Regions from separate parts of the Pseudomonas sp. Z2-11 genome, predicted to be linked through region 2. Evidence: predicted binding sites of a transcription regulator. Region 2 holds the regulator's gene; the other holds the start of a gene.
The links. Region 2 encodes FliA, which starts transcription of late flagellar genes. Its sites were predicted from a motif close to CTAAAGTTTNNNNNNNNNNNGCCGNTAA; they were not measured.
Positions count from the first base shown of each region.

Region 1 (4,082 bases), 840 kb from region 2:
TCTGCCTGGGCTTGCCGGGCGCCCGGGAAGACTATAAATGGGGCGGCGTGCGGGTATTCTCGATCGCCGGCAACAAGATGTTCGCCTTGCAGAACCTGCGGGGGAATTCGTTGGCGTTCAAGGTCGACAAGGACCTGTTTCTCGGCCATTGCGACCGCCCCGGCATTCATCCGGCGCCGTACCTGGCCAGGGCCCAATGGGTCATCATGCAAGTGCCCTACCCGCTGGGCGATGAGGAGCTGCGCAGTTTGTTGCGACGTTCCCATCAGTTGGTGGTCAGCAAGTTGCCCAAGCGCACGCAGGTTGGGTTGTTGCTGTAGCGGCTCAGCCGGGTTGCAGCCGCTGCATACCAATGTGGGAGCGAGCTTGCTCGCGATAGCGGTGCCACAGCCAGTGAAGATGTTGGATGTACCGGCGTCATCGCGAGCAAGCTCGCTCCCACAGGGAACGCATACCGATCAGAACAACGCCAACAGATGGCCGCCCAGGAACAACTGGTCGACCCAGAATCCCTGGTGCAACACCACGATGAACCAGAACACCACTTGAAACGACACTTTGCGGGTCTTGTGGCGAAACACCTGCTGGGCCAGCAATGCGCCCGGCCAGCCACCGGCGAGTTCGACCGCGTGCAGAACGTTCTCCGGCGTGCGCCAGGCATCGGCGCGTGCCTTGCGCTTGTCGCTCCAGTAAAGCAGGAACGCCACGGCACTGACGACTCCGTAAGCCGTTATGGGCACCCACGACTCGCCCCGCAATCCGAGCAGCAGCGAGCCAAAAAGCGGCAACGCGCAAAGAATCGCAAATACCGTCAACTTGAGGCGCAGGTTCTGCACCGCCCCGCCGGTGTTACGTGCGACTCGCCTGGCCGATTCGTTCAAGGCTGGGCAGCCGTCCAGTCGACCCAGCCGAATTGCCAGGTCGCCAGGATCAACAGGCCGAACGCAATCCGGTACCAGGCGAACACCGCATAACTGTGGCTGGCGATGAAGCGCAGCAGGCCCTTGACCGCGATCATGGCGAAGATGAACGCGGTGATGAAACCGATGGCAAACACCGGGAAATCCGCCGGGACAAACAGCTCGCGGTATTTATAACCCGAGTAGACCGCCGCGCCGACCATGGTTGGCATGGCCAGGAAGAACGAGAATTCGGTGGCGGTCTTGCGCGACAGGCCGAACAGCAGGCCGCCAATGATGGTTGCGCCGGAGCGAGAGGTGCCGGGAATCATCGCGATGCACTGGGCCAGGCCGACTTTCAGCGCATCCTTCCAGGTCATGTCATCCACGGTTTCGGCGTGCACCGTGTGCTGGCGCCTCTCGGCCCAGAGCATCACCAGACCACCCAATACCAGTGCCGTGGCGACCGTGATCGGGTTGAACAGGTAATGGTGGATCCAGTCGGCCAGCAGTACGCCCAGTATCACCGCAGGAAAAAACGCGATCAGCAGATTGGCGGTGAAGTGGCGAGCGCCGGGCTGGGTCGGCAGGCCCAGCACCACGTCGAAGATCTTGCGCCGAAACTCCCAGACCACCGCCAGGATCGCACCGAGCTGGATGATGATGTTGAACGCCATCGAGCGTTCCCCACCGAATTCGAGCAAGTCGGCGACGACGATCTGGTGCCCCGTACTGGAAATCGGCAGGAACTCCGTCAGCCCTTCTACCACGCCAAGAATCAATGCCGAAAAGGCCGTCCACAAATCCATTCATCCCCCAAAAAAGCCTGTCGTTTCAGGCCTTGTCGCTATTCAAATGTTACGCAGGTGCACGCAGCGGCTGCACGATAACCGCGACCTTGCAAAAAAAACCAATGAAAAATCAGAAGCGACTCAGGTTTTGCGCTGCGGGGCCGAAATCCTATCAGACAAGCCCTGATAACGCTGCCGCGTTATGACCCAGGTCAATCGCGCGTAGACGTCGAGCGTTAAAGTGCCGCCGTCGTTAATGACAAGAATAAAAACCGGAGTGACAGCGTATGAATAGCTTGCGCAGTGTATCGATCAGCCGACGCCTGTGGCTCATCCTGGTCGTGGCCATCGTGATGTTGTTCACGCTGGGCGCGTTCATGCTAAAGCAGATCCACATCGACCTGTATCAGGCCAAGGTGCAGAAAACCCAACATGTAGTGCAGACCGCCAGCGGCGTACTGAGCTATTACCATGGCCTGGAGACCGCCGGCACCCTGACGCGCGAGGCGGCGCAGAAGCAGGCGCTCAGCGCGGTGCGCGGCCTGCGTTATGACCACAATGACTACTTCTGGATCAATGACCTGGCGCCGGTCATGGTCATGCACCCGACCAACCCGAAACTTGAAGGGCAGAATCTTTCGGCCATCCGCGATCCGAACGGTTTTGCCCTGTTCAACGAAATGGTCGCCATCGCCAAGGCCAAGGGCGCCGGCATGGTCGATTACCTTTGGCCCAAGCCGGGCGCCGAGGCACCGGTGGGGAAAACGTCCTATGTGAAGCTGTTCGAGCCTTGGGGTTGGATCATCGGTTCGGGCGTGTACGTGGATGATGTACAGGCGGAATTCCAGTCCCAGTTGATCAAGGCTTCCTTGATCGGCTTGGCGATCACCTTGTTCATGGGCCTGCTGTTGACCCTGATCGTACGCAGCATCGTCCGGCCCTTGCAGGAGACAGTCAATGCCATGGCCAACATCGCCAGCGGCGAGAGCGACCTGACTCGCACCCTCGATACCCATGGCCAGGACGAAGTCACGCAATTGGCCAGGCACTTCAATGCCTTCACCGCCAAGCTGCGCCAGGTGGTGGGTCAGTTGCAGGTCTCAGCCAGCGAGTTGGGGCAATCGTCCAGCGACCTGGGCAACGACGCCGCCCAGGCCCAGCAGCGCAGCCAGCAGCAATCGCAACAGATGGAGCTGGTGGCGACCGCCATCAACGAAGTGACTTATGGCGTGCAGGATGTGGCGAAGAATGCCGAACACGCCGCCAGCGAAATGCGCGACGCCGAATCCCAGGCCCAGCAGGGCCAGGTGAACATCGACGGCAGCCTGCAGCAGATCGACCGGCTCTCCCAGACCATCGACCAGGCCGTGGAAGTGATCCGCACCCTGGCCAGCGAAAGCACCCAGATCGGCAGCGTGCTGGAAGTGATCCGCTCGATTGCCGAGCAGACCAACCTGCTGGCGCTCAACGCCGCCATTGAAGCCGCCCGCGCCGGCGAGCAAGGTCGCGGTTTTGCCGTTGTGGCTGATGAAGTGCGCTTGCTGGCCCAGCGCACCCAGAAGTCCACCGCTGAAATCCAGGCGATGATCGAACGCCTGCAAAATCATTCCGAAGCCGCGGTGAAAGTCATCAGCGACAGCAGCCGTGCCTCGCAGCTGACCATCGAGCAGGCCGGACTGGCCGGCGCCAGCCTCAATGCCATCGGCCAGGCCCTGCGCAATCTCAACAGCCTGAACGCCTCCATCGCCAGCGCCACCCTGCAACAGGCGCATGTGGTGGAAGACATCAACCAGAACGTCACCCAGGCCGCCGGCCTGTCCCACAGCACCGCCATGGCCGCGGAACAGTCCAGCGTGGCAAGCGCCCGCCTCAAAGGCCTGAGCGAACAACTGAACGGCCTGCTCAAGCAGTTTCGAGTCTGAGGCTGGTGGTCCCACAGTGGTTTTGTGTTGGCCCCAGATTTGGTGCCCACCACAAAACTCCCTGTGGGAGCGAGCCTGCTCGCGAATGCAATAGCACATTCAGCACTGATGCAAGCTGACCCGCCGCCTTCGCGAGCAGGCTCGCTCCCACATTGGTTTTTGTGTTGGCCCTGGATTTAGTGCCCACCGCAAATCCCCTGTGGGAGCGAGCCTGCTCGCGAATGCGGTAGCACAGCCAGCACCAGGATTGGAGCTCCGCCCGCCATAACGTTTACAATCCCCGCCCTCTTCGTCTTCCCCAAGGAACCGCCATGTCCGGGCTTGAACTGTTTGCCGCAGCCCTCGGCGTGATCGCTGTCTGGTTGACCGTCAAGCAGAATCCCTGGTGCTGGCCGATCGGCCTGGTCATGGTGCTGCTGTACAGTTGGTTCTTCTTCGACGTGAAGTTGTACTCCGACATGCTCTTGCAG
Region 1 is NZ_CP096395.1:3,590,830-3,594,911, forward strand. It holds gene M1E16_RS15840 (MmcQ/YjbR family DNA-binding protein) at 1-320, shown strand, start outside; gene M1E16_RS15845 (DUF1294 domain-containing protein) at 459-881, opposite strand; gene M1E16_RS15850 (undecaprenyl-diphosphate phosphatase) at 878-1,708, opposite strand; gene M1E16_RS15855 (methyl-accepting chemotaxis protein) at 1,978-3,612, shown strand; gene pnuC (nicotinamide riboside transporter PnuC) at 3,924-4,082, shown strand, end outside.
Region 1: the regulator FliA is predicted to act here: its motif matches at 1,831-1,858, upstream of M1E16_RS15855 (methyl-accepting chemotaxis protein).

Region 2 (4,082 bases):
CGGTCAGCTTGACCACATACCCCAGGCGCTCGGTGGCGTCGGTGATCTGCGAGACTTCCTCGGCCTGTGGCATGTTCGGATCGATCTGGAAATTGACAATCGCGCTGTGCAGTTCACGGGTGAGCTTGCCGACTTCCTGGTACAGACCGCGGTCACGGGTCTGGTTGAGCTCATGAATCATTTGAACCGCGTCACCGAAGCGGCCCTTTTCAAGGCTGTCGACCAGTTCGCGGGCATGTTTTTTCAGGGTCGATTCGAAATCGCCCATTGAAGATTCGTTGTCCATAGCTCCCCCGTGGCGCCGTTAACCGATGCGTTCGAAGATTTTTTCGATCTTCTCTTTCAACGCCTGGGCCGTGAAGGGTTTGACCACATAGCCGTTTACACCGGCCTGGGCCGCTTCGATGATCTGCTCGCGCTTGGCTTCGGCGGTGACCATCAGCACCGGCAGGTGCTTGAGTTTTTCATCGGCGCGCACGTGGCGCAGCAAGTCGATACCGGTCATGCCGGGCATGTTCCAGTCAGTCACCAGAAAGTCGATGCTCCCGCTGTTGAGGACTGGAATGGCAGTGGTGCCATCGTCAGCCTCGACCGTGTTGGTGAACCCGAGGTCACGCAACAGGTTTTTTATGATCCGCCGCATCGTTGAGAAGTCATCAACGATGAGGATTTTCATGTTCTTGTCCAATTCGACCTCCAAGCAGTCTTAAACGCGCCCAGCACCTGGACGCGCCATTTCAATCAATCCGGCACAACACTCGACAACTGTATGGAGTCCCACGGATGGAGACTGGCCCGGCACATGCCATGCCAGCCCCGCTCGCAGCGTCCCCACACTGCCTGTCAGCGCGCTCGCCACTCCCCCAAACGCCCCCGCAAGCGGGCCGCGCACTGGCTGTGTAACTGGCTGACCCGCGATTCGCTGACCCCCAGGACCTCACCGATTTCCTTGAGGTTCAGCTCTTCGTCGTAGTACAGCGCCAAGACCAGTCGCTCACGCTCCGGCAAATTGGCAATCGCATCCGCCAGCGCGCTCTGGAAACGTTCGTCTTCCAGGTCACGCGACGGCTCCATGTGAGCACTCGCATTGTCCTCGTGCAGCCCTTCGTGCTCGCCGTCCTGCAAAAGGTCGTCGAAACTGAACAGGCGGCTGCCCAAGGTATCGTTCAAAATCCCGTAATAATCATCGAGACTCAACTGGAGTTCGGCCGCAACTTCGTGATCTTTAGCGTCACGCCCGGTTTTAGCTTCAATCGCACGGATCGCGTCACTGACCATACGGGTATTGCGGTGCACCGAACGCGGCGCCCAGTCGCCCTTGCGGACTTCATCGAGCATCGCTCCGCGAATCCGGATACCGGCATACGTCTCGAAACTGGCGCCCTTGCTCGCGTCGTATTTGTTCGACACTTCGAGCAGGCCGATCATACCCGCCTGGATCAAGTCTTCGACCTGAACACTGGCCGGCAAGCGTGCCAGCAAGTGATAGGCGATGCGCTTGACCAACGGCGCATAACGCTCGATCAGTTCGTACTGGGCGTCCCGTGCCGATTTTTTGTAGAGATGGTTGTAACCGCTGGCTGTCATAACACGGGCCCTGCCGTTTGTTGCACGAGACGCTCGACGAAAAATTCCAGATGCCCGCGAGGGTTGGCCGGCAGCGGCCAGGTATCGACCTTCTGGGCGATAGCCTTGAACGCCAGCGCGCATTTGGAACGTGGAAAAGCTTCATAGACGGCACGTTGCTTCTGGACAGCCTTGCGTACGCTTTCGTCGTAAGGCACTGCGCCGACATATTGTAGGGCGACGTCCAGGAAGCGATCCGTGACCTTCGTCAACTTGGCGAACAGGTTGCGTCCTTCCTGCGGACTCTGGGCCATGTTGGCCAGGACGCGGAAGCGGTTCATGCCATAGTCGCGGTTGAGCAGTTTGATCAGGGCGTAGGCATCGGTGATGGAGGTCGGTTCGTCGCAGACCACCAGCAGGACCTCCTGGGCGGCGCGGACAAAACTGACCACCGAGTCACCGATACCGGCGGCCGTGTCGATCACCAGCACATCGAGGTTGTCGCCGATGTCGCTGAAAGCCTGGATCAGGCCGGCGTGCTGCGCCGGGGTCAGGTGAACCATGCTCTGGGTACCGGAGGCGGCCGGCACGATGCGAATCCCGCCAGGTCCCTGCAGGAGCACGTCGCGCAGTTCGCAGCGGCCCTCGATCACGTCCGCCAGCGTGCGCTTGGGGGTGAGCCCCAGCAGCACGTCGACGTTCGCCAGGCCCAGGTCGGCGTCCAGCAGCATGACCCGTCGGCCAAGCTCTGCCAGAGCCAGGGACAAGTTCACTGACACGTTAGTCTTCCCGACGCCACCTTTGCCGCCGGTCACCGCGATCACCTGTACGGGATGCATGCTGCCCATGTTCGTTCTTTACCTTGTCTTACTTAGACGGAGGCCACATTACTGGCTGCGCGTTCGCATACGGAACAATGCATGGCAGACCATCGATGTAGGTACAAAAAATATTCATGATTACCTCAGCCGACCTGCTTGGTCGGGCTGTGGTAGATGTCAGCGAACATGTCAGCCATGGCTTCGTCGCTGGGTTCTTCCTGCATTTGCACACTCACGGCACGACTGACCAGTTGATGACGGCGCGGCAGATGCAAATCATCCGGGATCCGCGGCCCGTCGGTCAGGTAGGCCACCGGTAGTTCATGACCGATCGCCAGGCTCAACACCTCGCCCAGGCTTGCCGTTTCGTCCAGCTTGGTCAGGATGCAACCGGCCAGCCCGCAGCGTTTGTAGCTGTGGTATGCGGCGGTTAGAACCTGTTTCTGGCTGGTGGTTGCCAACACGAGATAATTTTTTGACTTGATGCCACGCCCGGCCAGGCTTTCCAGCTGCATGCGCAGGGCCGGATCGCTGGCTTGCAGGCCGGCGGTGTCGATCAGCACGACGCGCTTGCGCAGCAGTGGTTCCAGCGCCTGGGCCAGCGATTGGCCCGGATCAACATGGGTCACCGACACGTTGAGGATCCGGCCCAGGGTCTTGAGTTGCTCCTGGGCGCCGATGCGGAAACTGTCCATGCTCACCAGGGCGATACTCTGGGCGCCGTATTTGAGTACATAACGGGCGGCGAGCTTGGCCAGGGTGGTGGTCTTGCCCATGCCGGCCGGGCCGACCATGGCAATCACCCCGCCCTCTTCCAGCGGCTCGACTTCCGGCGTGGCGATCATCCGCGCCAGGTGCGCCAACAGCATGCGCCAAGCCTGGCGAGGTTCTTCGATATCGTTGACCAGTGCCAGCAGGTCGCGGGACAACGGGCCGGACAAGCCGATGCGTTGCAGGCGACGCCACAGGTTGGCCTGGGCCGGACGGCTGCCTTGCAGCTGGTTCCAGGCCAACGAGCCAAGCTGGACTTCCATCAGCTCACGCAGGCTGTTGAGTTCAAAGCGCATCGAGTCCAGGGCACGTGGGTCGACACCCGCGGCTGGCGCGGCTGGCGCCGGTGCCGGACGACGCGGCTCGGCCTGGGCTGGCTCGATCAGCGGTTCGGCAGCGGTCAGCGGCAGGCCGGCCGTCAGTGGCTGGCCGGCGAACAATTGACGATTGGTCCCCGCGCTGCCTTCGCCTTCGCTGCTGCGCAGGCTCAGTTCGGCCTGGGCGCTGGCGATGCGCGACTGGGTCTTGCGCAGCTCATCCTCAAGCTCCATGTTCGGAACCCGCGGGGCCAGCGCCGACAATTTGTAATCCAGGGCAGCCGTCAGCTCGACACCGCCGGCGATCCGGCGATTACCGATGATGGCTGCTTCAGCGCCCAGCTCGTCACGTACCAGCTTCATGGCCTGACGCATATCGGCGGCAAAAAAACGCTTCACTTGCATAAACCACTACCTCAGCCGTTGGGCCCTACTGTCGCAACGATGGTCACTTGCTTGTTGTCCGGTATTTCCTGGTACGCCAGCACATGCAGCCCCGGGACCGCGAGGCGACCGAACCGCGAGAGCATCGCGCGAATCGGACCGGCCACCAGCAGGATCACCGGTTGGCCTTGCATCTCTTGCCGCTGGGCTGCTTCGATCAACG
Region 2 is NZ_CP096395.1:4,434,142-4,438,223, forward strand. It holds gene M1E16_RS19600 (protein phosphatase CheZ) at 1-286, opposite strand, end outside; gene M1E16_RS19605 (chemotaxis response regulator CheY) at 305-676, opposite strand; gene fliA (RNA polymerase sigma factor FliA) at 844-1,587, opposite strand; gene fleN (flagellar synthesis regulator FleN) at 1,584-2,414, opposite strand; gene flhF (flagellar biosynthesis protein FlhF) at 2,531-3,880, opposite strand; gene flhA (flagellar biosynthesis protein FlhA) at 3,892-4,082, opposite strand, start outside.